DNA from 2 places in the Paenibacillus sp. N3/727 genome. Region 2 is predicted to be linked to the other one. Evidence: a T-box and tRNA genes for the amino acid it is inferred to sense, from the RefSeq annotation. Region 2 holds a T-box; the other holds one or more tRNA genes.
The links. The T-box of region 2 lies ahead of tyrS (tyrosine--tRNA ligase). A T-box ahead of a tRNA ligase gene usually reads a tRNA of that ligase, here a tRNA-Tyr.
Positions count from the first base shown of each region.

Region 1: it encodes a tRNA-Tyr, which carries the amino acid that the T-box ahead of tyrS (tyrosine--tRNA ligase) is inferred to sense. The anticodon was not compared.

Region 1 is NZ_CP093336.1:5,466,835-5,474,303, forward strand. Features, by position in the region: gene MNQ98_RS25460 (sensor histidine kinase) at 1-396, opposite strand, end outside; gene liaF (cell wall-active antibiotics response protein LiaF) at 438-1,082, opposite strand; gene MNQ98_RS25470 (PspA/IM30 family protein) at 1,292-1,981, opposite strand; gene MNQ98_RS25475 (PspC domain-containing protein) at 1,983-2,471, opposite strand; gene MNQ98_RS25480 (PspA/IM30 family protein) at 2,474-3,148, opposite strand; gene MNQ98_RS25485 (hypothetical protein) at 3,197-3,502, opposite strand; tRNA gene MNQ98_RS25490 (tRNA-Leu) at 3,924-4,003, opposite strand; tRNA gene MNQ98_RS25495 (tRNA-Arg) at 4,012-4,088, opposite strand; tRNA gene MNQ98_RS25500 (tRNA-Cys) at 4,099-4,172, opposite strand; tRNA gene MNQ98_RS25505 (tRNA-Gly) at 4,184-4,258, opposite strand; tRNA gene MNQ98_RS25510 (tRNA-Gln) at 4,270-4,344, opposite strand; tRNA gene MNQ98_RS25515 (tRNA-His) at 4,364-4,439, opposite strand; tRNA gene MNQ98_RS25520 (tRNA-Trp) at 4,463-4,536, opposite strand; tRNA gene MNQ98_RS25525 (tRNA-Tyr) at 4,544-4,629, opposite strand; tRNA gene MNQ98_RS25530 (tRNA-Thr) at 4,633-4,708, opposite strand; tRNA gene MNQ98_RS25535 (tRNA-Phe) at 4,730-4,805, opposite strand; tRNA gene MNQ98_RS25540 (tRNA-Asp) at 4,835-4,911, opposite strand; tRNA gene MNQ98_RS25545 (tRNA-Met) at 4,946-5,022, opposite strand; tRNA gene MNQ98_RS25550 (tRNA-Val) at 5,042-5,117, opposite strand; tRNA gene MNQ98_RS25555 (tRNA-Glu) at 5,316-5,390, opposite strand; tRNA gene MNQ98_RS25560 (tRNA-Ser) at 5,407-5,498, opposite strand; tRNA gene MNQ98_RS25565 (tRNA-Asn) at 5,504-5,579, opposite strand; rRNA gene MNQ98_RS25570 (23S ribosomal RNA) at 5,644-7,469, opposite strand, start outside.
Region 2 is NZ_CP093336.1:813,823-821,291, forward strand. Features, by position in the region: gene MNQ98_RS03680 (ThuA domain-containing protein) at 1-577, opposite strand, end outside; gene MNQ98_RS03685 (hypothetical protein) at 976-1,749, shown strand; gene MNQ98_RS03690 (hypothetical protein) at 1,780-2,322, shown strand; gene MNQ98_RS03695 (PspA/IM30 family protein) at 2,322-2,987, shown strand; gene MNQ98_RS03700 (hypothetical protein) at 3,325-3,618, shown strand; gene MNQ98_RS29600 (hypothetical protein) at 3,634-3,759, shown strand; partial or broken gene MNQ98_RS03705 (serine hydrolase domain-containing protein) at 3,745-4,044, opposite strand; gene MNQ98_RS03710 (MerR family transcriptional regulator) at 4,359-5,120, shown strand; T-box leader at 5,328-5,548, shown strand; gene tyrS (tyrosine--tRNA ligase) at 5,646-6,908, shown strand; gene MNQ98_RS03720 (protein rep) at 6,956-7,469, shown strand, end outside.

The DNA of each region.
Region 1 (7,469 bases), 1.7 Mb from region 2:
GTTGGTAGATAAACGCTGAAGCGAATTCACTTGCTCCTCCCAGCGTTTACTGATCCGTCCCAGCTGTTCTCCAAGGCGTCCTACCTCATCCTCTCCCATGTCGGGCATGATAGCTGAAGTTACGCCGCCTTTTTCCCAAGTGACTAAGGTTTCCCTAACCCCATCAAGCCTTCGTTTTATCCGGTAGCTCTGAAAAAAACCATACACAGCTCCCAAGCTAACCGGTAAAAGCACTAACGTTATCCCTGCTTGAATACCATTCCTCCAGGAATCAAAAGGCTTCAAATAGTCGTATGTATATAAAATGTACAGCGTAACCAGCATAACCACAAAGCCCAGAAGGGTGCCCTCACGGATACTTCGGGTAATGATATTAGCCTTTTTCTCCGATTTCATCGGGCAGCCCTCCTGCTTTCCTCACTTTGCGGTATCTTGGATCAAACCAGGCGTATGTTGAGATCACCACCAAGATATGAAACGATAAACTTCACTTTATATTCACTAGATTCATAGTTCGGCGATTTCCAGTTCAGACGATTCATGATTCCGGTCTCCCGCTGCCTGCCGATGTCTATAGATCCAAAAAGAACAAATGCTTCAATCTCTACACCATAATAGTCAGGTAACGCTAAATCGATATCTCCAAGAATACCATGGAACATCATAACCGTACTACGTTCCTCTGGCAATGCAAGCGACAAATCCACATCAGCTTCACCAAGGACATGCCACACGCTCATACTCTTCATGACCCATGGAGCACTGTCCCAATCAAAGTTGGACATAAAATTCTGCCTTTGAACGAATCGGTCATTTTCGTGAGCACGGCGTGCTTTCCCATAAAATATTCCGAGCGACAACAAGCCGATTCCGATAATGAGCATTAGGTGATCCAGAAGAAGCAGGACGGTTCCTACACCAAGTATAATATATCCCTTTCGGACAGAGCCGCTTCGAATCTGATGAATACCTGCAACCATCAGTAGAAGAGCGACGATGGTAAAGAAACCAAACCATCTGCCGAAAAGCATAAACACACCGATGCCAATCAATCCAAATGCAATCCAGCGATTTCTATCCATGCCGCACCTCCCCACGATGATTATAAGCCATGAAAAGCCAAAACAGTGCGGGGATCCGCACCGTATGGCTTACCATTATATACTGAACGGATTACCTCGAAATTATGAAGGATACCCCAATATCCGTACATCAAGTTCATTCAGTAGTTTATCACATTTCCTAGTTTTACGAATACTTCTTTTATAAAATCCTGACTTGCTTCTTCCTTTTACTCTTCTTTTGCAGAGCCACCATTCATTTTGTTTCTGAGAGCGTTAAGCTGCTCATCCACTTTCATCTGCTTTTCAACGTCCACAGGACTAGTGTAAGCTACGTTGTTCGGACGGTATGGTGCACGCATTACATCCGCTTCTGCTTCCAACTGCATTATCTTTTCTTCCATGCGGTGGAAGCCCATCGAGGCGCTGCCGCTTTCGATCGAGTGCAGACTACTTACTTGCGACATTTGCTTCTTCGCTTTAGCCATTTGAGCACGAGCTACAAGCTCATTACGCTTGTTGCGCATTTTGTAGAACTCATCCTTCATTTCATGAAGCTGAGCAACCAATTCTTTGGCTTGAGTTTCAGACTGCAGGTGAAGCTCTGTGTATTCTGTTTCTTTTTGATCAAAATATATTTTCTCTTCCAGAAGCTTACGTGCAACTTCCTCTTGACCGTTCTTCAAAGCCAGTTCTGCTTGAGCTTCACGCTGAGCAGCCATTTTCACGGCTTCTTCCACACGTTGTTTCATGCGGCGCTCATTAGCCATTTGCTTAGCAACCGTTACCTCTGCCTCGTGAATTTCTGCTTCCATGTCGCGCAAATATTGATTCAGCATAACAATTGGATCTTCAACCTTATCGAGCAACTCGTTCACCGATGCTTTTGTCATATCTTTAATTCTTTTAAATACTCCCATTTTATAAATCTCCCTTCTCATACTTCGATAGTTTTTTCTTAAGTTCTTCTATTTCTTTCTTCATAGCCTTCTTCTCTATGTCCTTCATCATGGAATCCAGATCAGCCTCTGGCGCTTCCTCATGTCTAGAGGCATATCCTCTGTCATAAGATGACGGTCCTGCATTTCTCGGTCCAAAGTTGTCCCGGTCATCACGATAAGTTCCGCCAGGACGGTTGTTATAGCCGCCATATGAGCCGTTCGGTCCATAATGGTAATTGTTCTGACCACGGCCTGGGCCGCTCGGGCCATATGGATCGTGATAATAAGGTTCCTTCGGAATGACCAATGAAGCGATCAAATAAATCAATAATGTCGTACCGCCAGTAAAGAAGATACTGATGACAAATATAATACGGAGCAGGGTTGTTTCTACACCGAACGTTTCAGACAATCCGCCTATCAACCCGGTGAACATTTTATCTCTGGTAGAACGGTACAATCTTGTCATATTTACTCCTTTCCGCTGTTATTCAGCTTCTCCTTCAAACGGGCAAGCTCGCGATCCAACACGGTCGAAACACTTTCACCAGTCTGAACCAGATACTCTTGGCCCATTTTACGAATGTCGCGGAGACTCTTTGCTTCAAGCTCCCAATCGTTGAGACGGTCATCCAACCGGTTGAACATTTTCGGTACATCTTGGCCACCATAAGATCCTGTACGCTCATTCATTTTTTGCTGAAGTCGCAGTGTCTCCATCCGAGCAACATAATACTGACGCTTACTGTATACCGACTGATATTCCATACGAAGCTCACCCAGCTGTTCTTCTACTTCTCTGAGCGATTCGCGGCTGGTCATTAACAGCCCCTCATACTGTTCAATCTTTTCTTCATAGATCAGTTTTTCTTGAAGAGCCAGTTTCGCCAAATGGTCTTCCCCAGCTTTCAGTGCCAGAAGTGCTTGTTCTTCCCGTTTGTTCTTCATCGTCTCAGCTTGGCTTACCTGCAGCTTCAATTGTCGTGTATGAGACTCACACTGTTGCAGTAGCTTCTCAGCCTCCGTAATGTCCCGCCGGGTAGAATGTAGAAACTGATCAATCAATCGAACTGGATCCTGACTTTGTTCAAGCTTCTCATTTAGAGTGGCAGCCGTGATGTCCCTTATGCGTCGAAAAACACTCATATTTTCTTTATCCTCCTCTTCTATCAAGTTCATTATGTTACAGGTTTATTAGTAGTAACGACGGCCATTTCCACCTTTAAATCGGGACACTCCGTAGACGATCAAGACAATCCCAAGTATCGGACCGAACAGCCAGGAAAGCTTACCGATCAGCGACAATACGCCGATACCTAGTATGATCCAGCCGAAGAACGTGTTACCGCGGCGGATTCCGTAATAGCCAAGTGCGATCATCGCCAGTGGTATCAGTAAGCTGAACAACCATCCAAGGAATGGACCGAATACGCCAAGTAATACTAACGCGCCCAAACCAATAAGGAGGATTCCCATTCCATTATCTTTTGTGCTTCTCATTTATACACCGCCTTTCCGTCTTATTTATCATTCGTTTGTGACTTGTTCAACCTTATGACCTTATTTTAGGTTATTTCTATTCAATCTAAAACGGACCCTGGACGGTTTTTCATCCTCGACCTAAGTCGGGGAAGGGATAAGACCTCAGTCTAAACACGACTACAACAAATAGCGAATAACAGCACCATGCCATCATTCGCAGTTCTTACTATTGCTGCTTATCCGTTTATTCTTCCGCCATAACATCATTAGGAACGTATGAAAGTGAAAGTATCCAATATCTCACTCTCTAGCCTCTTTACTCTATAGTAAAAATATGGGCCGTGCGTAACCCCCAACGCCACACTGCGCGTTGTATGACCGCGCTCAACCACAGAACACAAAAAAAGAACGTGGATAATATCCACGTTCTTTTTGATGATGCCGGTGAAGGGACTCGAACCCCCACGGTTTCCCTCACGATTTTGAGTCGCGCGCGTCTGCCAATTCCGCCACACCGGCTTACTTAATGGCGTGCCCTAAGAGATTCGAACTCCTGACCTTTTGATTCGTAGTCAAACGCTCTATCCAGCTGAGCTAAGGGCACATAGTTATAATGGAGGCGCCACCCAGATTCGAACTGGGGATAAAGCTTTTGCAGAGCTGTGCCTTACCACTTGGCTATGGCGCCAAAAACAAAAATGGAGCGGACGACGGGAATCGAACCCGCGACCCTCGCCTTGGCAAGGCGATGCTCTACCGCTGAGCCACGTCCGCATAAAAATCAATGGCTGGGGATATAGGATTCGAACCTATGCATGACGGAGTCAAAGTCCGTTGCCTTACCGCTTGGCTAATCCCCAATATGACTTTTGAAAAATATGGGGCGATCGATGGGACTTGAACCCACGAATGCCGGAGCCACAGACCGGTGCGTTAACCCCTTCGCCACGACCGCCATATTCAAAATCATAGTTCTATTGGCAGGGGCAGCAGGAATTGAACCCACACTAACGGTTTTGGAGACCGCTGTTCTACCTTTAAACTATGCCCCTATAAAACTGGTGGAGGATGATGGATTCGAACCACCGAACTCGGACGAGAACAGATTTACAGTCTGCTGCGTTTGGCCACTTCGCTAATCCTCCATGTGGTGCCGGCGAGAGGACTTGAACCCCCAACCTACTGATTACAAGTCAGTTGCTCTACCAGTTGAGCTACACCGGCGTATACAGTTGTTAAAACAAATGGTGGCTCGGGACGGAATCGAACCGCCGACACGAGGATTTTCAGTCCTCTGCTCTACCGACTGAGCTACCGAGCCATAAAAGCTCTTTCGGTTATAATGAAGAATGGCGGAACTGACGGGATTCGAACCCGCGATCTCCTGCGTGACAGGCAGGCATGTTAGGCCTCTACACCACAGTTCCACAAGGCACTATCGCTGTTATATAGCGATATAATTGGTTGCGGGGGCAGGATTTGAACCTACGACCTTCGGGTTATGAGCCCGACGAGCTACCGAACTGCTCCACCCCGCGTCATTAAAAGGTGTATATATGGTGGAGGCTGAGGGGTTCGAACCCCCGACCCTCTGCTTGTAAGGCAGATGCTCTCCCAGCTGAGCTAAGCCTCCATAATTAAACCGACTTTTATCTTATCAAATTACTACTCACTTATCAAGAGTTAATCTTGCATAAAAACCTGAAGCAAGCAAATAAATGGTGACCCGTAGGGGATACTCTCACTTTGTTCGAGACTGCGAAGTATTCCTATCGATGTCTATGCTTCGACGAACCATTGGGATTCTCATCCCCAGAAGCAAGCAAATAAATGGTGACCCGTAGGGGATTCGAACCCCTGTTACCTCCGTGAAAGGGAGGTGTCTTAACCCCTTGACCAACGGGCCTTACTGAAATATATAGTGGCGGAGAGAGAGGGATTCGAACCCTCGAGACGCTTTTGGCGCCTACACGATTTCCAATCGTGCTCCTTCGGCCAACTCGGACACCTCTCCATAAATGGCTCCCCGAACAGGACTCGAACCTGTGACAACTCGATTAACAGTCGAGTGCTCTACCAACTGAGCTATCAGGGAACATTATTCAATTCAAGTGTTTAATCACTTGAAAACTAGATACGAAACGTTATTTGCGAATATTTAGGATAAGCCCTCGACCGATTAGTATTGGTCAGCTCCATGCATTGCTGCACTTCCACCTCCAACCTATCTACCTCGTCGTCTTCAAGGGGTCTTACTAATTGGGAAATCTCATCTTGAGGGGGGCTTCACGCTTAGATGCTTTCAGCGCTTATCCCTTCCGTACGTAGCTACCCAGCCATGCTCCTGGCGGAACAACTGGTGCACCAGCGGTACGTCCATCCCGGTCCTCTCGTACTAAGGACAGCTCCTCTCAAATTTCCTACGCCCACGACAGATAGGGACCGAACTGTCTCACGACGTTCTGAACCCAGCTCGCGTACCGCTTTAATGGGCGAACAGCCCAACCCTTGGGACCTACTTCAGCCCCAGGATGCGATGAGCCGACATCGAGGTGCCAAACCTCCCCGTCGATGTGGACTCTTGGGGGAGATAAGCCTGTTATCCCCAGGGTAGCTTTTATCCGTTGAGCGATGGCCCTTCCATGCGGTACCACCGGATCACTAAGCCCGACTTTCGTCCCTGCTCGACTTGTAGGTCTCGCAGTCAAGCTCCCTTATGCCTTTGCACTCTTCGAATGATTTCCAACCATTCTGAGGGAACCTTGGGGCGCCTCCGTTACTCTTTAGGAGGCGACCGCCCCAGTCAAACTGCCCACCAGACACTGTCCCCGCACCGGTTCACGGTACTAGGTTAGAACCTAGATACGATCAGGGTGGTATCCCAACGGCGCCTCCACAGAAGCTTGCGCTCCTGTTTCTTAGGCTCCCACCTATCCTGTACAGATCGTACCCAAATCCAATATCAAGCTGCAGTAAAGCTCCATGGGGTCTTTCCGTCTTGTCGCGGGTAACCTGCATCTTCACAGGTATTAAAATTTCACCGGATCTCTCGTTGAGACAGCGCCCAAATCGTTACGCCATTCGTGCGGGTCAGAATTTACCTGACAAGGAATTTCGCTACCTTAGGACCGTTATAGTTACGGCCGCCGTTTACTGGGGCTTCGGTTCATAGCTTCGGATTGCTCCTAACCACTCCCCTTAACCTTCCAGCACCGGGCAGGCGTCAGCCCGTATACTTCGCCTTACGGCTTCGCACAGACCTGTGTTTTTGTTAAACAGTCGCTTGGGCCTTTTCACTGCGGCCCCCTCGTGCTATTCACACTACCGGGGCACCCCTTCTCCCGAAGTTACGGGGTCATTTTGCCGAGTTCCTTAACGAGAGTTCTTCCGCGCGCCTTAGAATTCTCTTCTCGCCTACCTGTGTCGGTTTGCGGTACGGGCACCTTCACCTGACTAGAGGCTTTTCTTGGCAGTGTGAGATCATGACCTTCGCTACTATAATTTTCACTCCCCATCACAGCCCAGCCTTAATGATGTGCGGATTTGCCTACACATCAGCCTCACTGCTTGGACGGACATCCATCAGTCCGCGTCACTACCCTCCTGCGTCACCCCATCGTTCATAACGGTTTACGGTGGTACAGGAATTTCAACCTGTTGTCCTTCGATTACGCCTTTCGGCCTCACCTTAGGTCCCGACTTACCCTGAGCGGACGAACCTTCCTCAGGAAACCTTGGGCTTTCGGCGGATCAGATTCTCACTGATCTTTTCGTTACTCATACCGGCATTCTCACTTGTATGCTGTCCAGCGCTCCTTACGGTACACCTTCAACCTACATACAACGCTCCCCTACCCCTGATGCAAAAGCATCAAGCCATAGCTTCGGTGGTGTGTTTAGCCCCGTTACATTTTCGGCGCAGAGTCACTCGACCAGTGAGCTATTACGCACTCTTTAAATGGTGGCTGCTTCTAAGCCAACATCC
Region 2 (7,469 bases):
CCAGCGAGTTGTAGTACACTCTTCCGTGGCCCCAACGCTTTGTCCATACAACAGGCATATCTACAGCCTTATTAAACCGGTGAGGACCGTCGGCGACAGGAAAGCGGGTAGTGGCAAGCACTTCAACCGCGGGGTCTACATGTAAGTAATATTGCTCTGATTCTACTAAGAAGTCTTCCATTCCCTGAACCAGAGGGCTGGAGCTTTGTTTTATTTCCACGGTATATTTCACGCTGTCGTTGCCGGGGTGCGCCACCCACTGCCCTCCGGTCATAAATTGCCAGTCTACATTGTTACGGAAAGCATCACACATCCCGCCGTGGCATCCTGCTAGTCCAGTCCCGCCCTGTACCGCTTCGGAAACGTTGTTCACATACTCCTGCGAAATCTCTCCCATCGTCCATACTGGAACGATCAGATCGAGGCTTTTTAGCTTGGACCCATCTCCAAAAGCATCAAGCGTGTCAGATACTTCTACTTGAAACTGATGTGCTTCTAAAATATTTGCGAAAATAGCTGCGATTTGCTGCGGCTCATGACCATCCCAGCCACCCCAAACGATCAGTGCTTTTTTCATTCGTGATAACACTCCTCAAATTGTTATAATTCAGAAATTTTTACCCAGCGGTGTTCCTGTATAGAACGATCTACGGCTTAACCTCCCTAGGAATGATCGAAAGTAAGCCATGGCGTTGTTGTAACGCTTTCATTATAGGGAATACAGAAACAATTCTCTCGCCAGTTTATGTTTTGATATGGACAAAAATTGTAGTACGGACTGTTATTTAGTATTTCTCGCAGAAACGGCCACCGTCTTTCTAAGGACGGCAGTGCCGTTTCTACTTGGTCTGGAGCCATATTCAGCAAACATTCAGCGGAGCCTAAGTGTCCCATAACGTTCTGCTAAGTTTCATCTCAGGTTAAGGTTATATACTTCGAAATGTAAGACCAAACAACATTAAGGAGCGATGAGAGATGATTTATATCGGTAAAAAAGTAATTGCAGGGAGCATTATAGCAAGTGTGGTATTGGGAGGAGCAGGTTATCTGCAGAATAATACGTTTGCTGCCAGTGCAGATACCACCACTAAGGCTACGGATCAGGCGGCGTCGGACACGGCTAAGAAAGAAGCGGGTGACAAAGTCAGGGAGGATGACAGCAAAATGGGACACCTCCGTGGCGGATTCGGGGGCGGTAGCTTGATCAAACAAACGGCTGAGGTGCTGGACTTGAAGGAAAGCGACATCCGGACTCAGCTCGAAGCGGGGAAAACATTTGCCGAAATTGCGGAAGATAAGGGTCTTACGAAAGCAGCCTTTTTGCAAAAGCTGATCGATGCCGAAACGAAGAAGATTGACGAACGTAAGAGCGAAGGTGCGCTGACGGACAACCAGGCAGTGGAGCAGAAAGAGAAGCTGAGTGACCGTCTGGAGCAGGCCATTGAGAGCAGTGACATGGGGAGAAGCGGACATGGCAAGGAAAGCGGGATGGATCACGGAATGGGCAGATTCGGAAAGACAGACGAAATTGCTGAGATTCTCGGCATGACGGAAGAGAAACTGAAGGAGGGACTTGAAGAGGGAAAAACGATTGCTGAGCTTGCTGCGGCTAAGGGTATCAGCGAGGCAGACCTGATCCAGAAACTGAAAGACAATATGACAGAGCCGTTGAAACAGTGGGTGAACGAGAAACATACAGCGCCGGATAAAAAGGCGGAAACAACAGAAACCGAGGCGGATGCTACTTAATAAATAGAGGCAGGAAAGGAGGAGGAGTAAATGAAGCAAAAACGGGGATTATCGTGGTTTTGGATCGGCTTAACGGTAGTCGTTCTCATATGGTTTGGCATTAAAGCAGTCGACTTAATCGGTCACTTGGCACATGTCGAGGGACCGCGAGGATTCGGACGAGGACAGGGCTTTGGATATGGTGGCCCTCACCGCTTAGTATCCCATCATGGCTACGGTGTTTTTGGAATGTCAGCTGTGTATGCAATGTTAATGAAGGCATCACTGTTTGCTCTGTTTGCAGTTATTTGGGCGAAGGCCTCCGGTCTGTTGAAATGGGGGGGAGCCGTACTCACCGGTGTGGTTCTAATGAGCTTGCTGACTCCGTTCTGGGGACTCGCCGTGATGATTGTATTGTTCCTGACCAAGGGCAGAATGAACCGGCTGAAGCATGATTACGGAAATCTTTCAGGAACGCCGGCCGGTACATATCCGGTATATGACGCGAGCGGTTTTTACACATCATCGGCTTATGAACGAGGAAGAATGCTTGATGAATGGGAGAAAAATAATCACAAGGAGGAGAAACAATAATGGGTATTTTCGGAAGAGTGAAAGAGATGGCGGCAGCTGACATACATCATATGCTGGATCGGATGGAAGATCCGATTCCTATGGCTAAGCAGTATATTCGTCAGGTGGAGGAGCAATTGGATCATACCCGTCAGGCTCTGATTCAACAGCTGGCTGCAGAGCAGAATTACGATGTGATGATAGCCAGGGCTAAAGAGATGGTGGGAAAAAGGCTGCGCCAGGCGGAGCTCGCTGTGGAACGTGATGAAGAGCCTATTGCGGAAATCGCTGTTCAGGACAAGTTGTATCATGAGCGGCTGATTCAGGAATATGAAGGACAAAGGGAGGTCATCCGTCAGCAGGCAGATTTATTGAGGAAGCAGATGGTACAGTTAACGGATATGCACCAGGATTTGCAGAACCGGTTGTTCTTCCTAGTCTCCCGCATCCATGCGGCTCAATCGATGAAGTCGGCTTCCTCAACATTAACGAATCTTGACACCGATAGAGTGACAAGGAGCTTCACACGAGTGGAAGACAAATTACGCTATTTGGAGACAGGCATAAACGCTCGGGAATACGGTTCCGCTGCCTCCGATACGGCAGGAAAGCTAGACGTTTTTGAGACACAGGAAGCGATCAAAGCGGAATTATACAGAATCAAGGAGGCTAAAGGAAAAGAGTAAATAATGCAGGGTTAAAAGGGCCGTCCCCAAAGTGGTAACCTCACTTGAAGAATAGATCGCTTTAATCAAAAAAAGGTACGAAAAATAAAGAAATTGCGGTGCAGCAGGTTATTCATGCACCGTCATTTCTTTATTTCTATATATTGCAGGTACCTCAGACTGATTCGAATCTCCCGATTTCCTTTCTTTGGTTTCATGTGCAGTCTTTCTTCCAGCATTTTAATCAAACATTTATCGCAGTTTAAGTGTCTCATAACGTTCCACTAAGCTTCTTCTCAGGTTGAGGCTATATACTTTGAAATATAAGACGGAACAACATATGAAGGAGTGATGAGAGATGATTTATATAGGTAAAACATTAATTACAGGGAGTTTACTAGCTAGCTTGGTCCTTGGAGGAGCCGCTTATCTGCAGAACGATACATTAGCTGACAGTACAGATACCTCTAGCAAGGCTACCAATCTGCCTGTGTCGGACAAGATTAAGAAAGTTGCGGGTGATAAGATCGAGGAGGGCGGCAGTAAAATGGGACATGGCAAGGAAAACCGGACGGATACAGCGACTAAGGACATAAGCGAGGTCGAACTGATCCAAAAGCTGATAGACAATATGACAGAGTCGCAAAAATAGGAGATGAACGAGAACATGCAGCGCCGGGTTAAAAGTGGAATCAACAACAGAAACCAAGGCAGAGGAGGAGTTCATGAAGAAAAAATGGGGGGAGACGGACTCACTGGTGTGGTGCAGATGAGTCTGTTAACTCCGTTCTGAAGGGGCGAAATCATTATCCGCACAGAGATACGCCACCATCATACATTGAAATCCTACACCCCAACCAAGTGAAGAGATTTTGAGATCATGTTGTGAACCATCTAGAAAAACTCCTAATCCAGTCCATTCTTTACAACCTTGAGAGGTAATTAACTCCTTCACCTTACTTACAGAAAGCCCCAGTTTATTCTTGCCTTTAAGGGAATCCATTAATTCAATCACCAAAATGGCTAAATCGGATGGTGTTGTCCAAAGTCCAGAAGCTGCCGGATAAGGATATATCGGAACTTGTCATCAAATACTTAAACCGCTTACATTATAATGCTCCATCCGTTCATTCATATTAATATTTAATTCCATATCCCAACCACCCCCTCCTATTCCTTTACATTATAGAAACGTAAGTTCGCAATCAAGCAATTATTTTTAATACAAATTTTTCAAGATATAAAGAATTAATCGCATGAAAAACTTCCGATAAAAGCGGTCTGTCAACTGTGAGAATACACCCAAGAACGTTTTTCTTTTGAATGGGAAAAATAGATGTTGACCTTAACGTTACGTAAAGGTGTACAGTGAAGTTGTCAGGAGGTGAACTCATGGAGTATACCATTCAGAAGCTGGGGCAGCTGGCCGGAATTAGCACGAGGACTCTGCGGTATTATGACGAGATTGGTATTCTTAAGCCGGCAAGAATCAATTCGTCAGGCTACCGTATTTACGGCCAGTTCGAGGTGGACCAACTGCAGCAAATATTGTTTTACAGGGAACTCGGACTTCAGCTGGACCAGATTAAGCAGATCATCACCTCACCTTCTTTTGACAGCGTACACGCTCTTAAACTGCACCGTGAGCAGCTCCGGGACAAAAGAAGACAGTTGGATTTGCTTATTGCGAATGTGAATAAGACGATAGCATCCACGGAAGGGAGAGGTACAATGAGTAATCAAGAGAAATTCGAAGGCTTCAAGCAAAAAATGATAGATGATAACGAGAAAAAATATGGTAAAGAGATTCGTGAAAAATATGGAAATGAGAGCGTTGACCAATCCAATACCAAACTGAAAAATATGACGCAGGAGCAGCACGAAAGGGTGACCCGACTGGCTGAAGAGGTGAAGGATACACTCGCTCAGGCTTTCAAACAGGGTGATCCGGCAGGGGAGCTGGCTCAAAAGGCTGCGGACTTGCATAAACAATGGCTGACCTTTTATTGGAACGAGTACAGTAAAGAAGCACATGCCGGTTTGGCTCAAATGTATGTCGATGATGAACGCTTTAAAGCCTACTATGATGCAGAGCAGCCGGGAAGCGCCGAATTTTTGAGAGATGCGATCCTCATTTATACGCAGATGATATAGTGTGGGGGAGAACCACTCAACAAGGAAAAAGTTGGATAAATATTATACTGAAAATATGCAAATAATAAATGAGTCCCAAAGGTAGCCTTTGGCAACACATCTACAGCCCTAGTAAAACGGTGATCAAAATCTTTCACGTCGAATTTTTGAAAATAGGTGTTGACAAACCATATGTACAGGACTAAGATGTGTATTAATCTAATATTGGATAACACGATGAAAGAGCGAAGTAGCAATTTTGTCCCTGTACTCAGAAAGCCGGGGGTTGATGCGACCCGGCACACACACAATTGCGAATTACACTCTGGAGGATCTTAGGTAACGCTAAGCGGATTGGCAATCGATACTATTGCCGAGAGTGGTATTAACAGTGACTGCAGCCTGTTAATGCAATTTGGGTGGTAACACGGTTAATAATCGTCCCTATGTCTGTAACAGACACTAGGCGACGATTTTTTTGTTTTTCTTGTCTTTTTTATCAACACACTAACTTAAAATAAATTACCAAGGGAGCGAACCAAAATGATGAACATTATCGATGAACTCGAATGGCGCGGAGCCATCAATCAACAAACAGATGCAGAGGGATTGCGTAAACTGACAAACGAGAAATCGGTATCGCTATACTGCGGGGTTGACCCGACCGGAGACAGTATGCACATCGGTCACTTGATTCCCTTTATGATGCTGAAACGTTTCCAGATGGCTGGTCACCGTCCTGTTATTCTGATTGGCGGAGCGACTGGCACCATCGGTGACCCAAGCGGCAGAACTTCAGAACGCACATTGCAAACGATGGATCAAGTTCAGAATAACGTTGATGCTCTGACAGCACAAATGAAGAAACTGTTTGTCAACGAGGGTGACACAGGATTACGCATGGTGAACAACTTTGATTGGACACATAACTTAACGATATTGGATTTCCTTCGTGACTTCGGGAAAAACTTCAGTGTCAACACGATGTTGGCCAAAGATATCGTTGCAAGTCGTCTTGATAGTGGAATTTCGTTTACCGAATTCTCATACCAGATTCTTCAATCCATGGACTTCCATCACTTGTTCACACAATTAGATGTGCAGCTTCAGATCGGAGGGGCAGATCAATGGGGTAATATTACAAGTGGTCTTGACCTTATCCGTAAAAAAGAAGGTTCAGAAGCGAAAGCATTTGGTCTCACCATTCCATTGATGCTTAAAGCGGATGGTACGAAGTTTGGTAAAACTGCGGGTGGCGCTATCTGGCTGGATCCGAATAAGACGACTCCATTTGAATTCTACCAGTTCTGGGCAAACACAGACGATCGTGACGTTATCAGATACCTGAAATTCTTCACTTTCTTGACCAAAGAACAGATTGATGAGCTGGAAGTTAAGGTACAGACCGAGCCGCATAAACGTGAAGCACAGCTTAAACTGGCTGAAGAAATGACGAGATTCGTTCACAGTGAAGAAGCTCTGATACAAGCTCAGAAAATTACAGAGGCTCTGTTCAGCGGGGAAATTAAGTCGCTGACAGCCGATGAAATCGAGCAAGGCTTCAAAGAAATGCCGACATTCCATGCTTTGAAAGAATCTAAAAATATCATCGATTGGCTAGTCGATTTAGGCATTGAGCCTTCCAAACGTCAAGCACGTGAAGATGTTACCAGAGGTGCCATCTCTATGAATGGAGAGAAGGTTACCGATATGGATATGGAAGTTTCAGTCGATAACTCCTTTGATGGACGGTTCATTATTATTCGCAAAGGCAAAAAGAACTACAGCCTGGTGAAATTGGGAGAATAGCTCTTTAGCTATTCTCCACCCCATCACTCGTGGAGGCGAGGTTAAAAGTGTCTGAATCGTGGAAAAGATCGCTTCAATACGCTTTTACTAATCACCGAATCATCTCTGGCATTAACCATGATCAGCAAGTCACTTGGCTTAGTTTGGATCTTGTTCTTGATCAGGTTCCATTCAATCAGATCAATGCAGAATTAGATCATATGTTGGTGGCATTTAATCGTTTATTTAAATATAAAAGTGTTAAACAGGTAGCACTGGGTTATTTTCGAATGCTGGATGTTATGCAGCATGGCGATCTATACCAAGCCAAGATTCACCTTCTTCTACCCACGTTAAAGAGTTACTTTCAGGGCAGATACTATCTGAAGTATGATGCATGGCTGTCTCTGTGGCGCAAAGCACTGAACTGCGAATCAGATCTTAGGGCGCTTGTCAATGTGAGCGTCATGAGTGGAAAGAGCGATCAACGTGGAATTATTCGCAAAATGGAGTTTGGATTGCAGCAACTGCATCAAGAACTGGGGTGTGAATCTGCTGGTTTTAACGGATCGCTTACTGGAC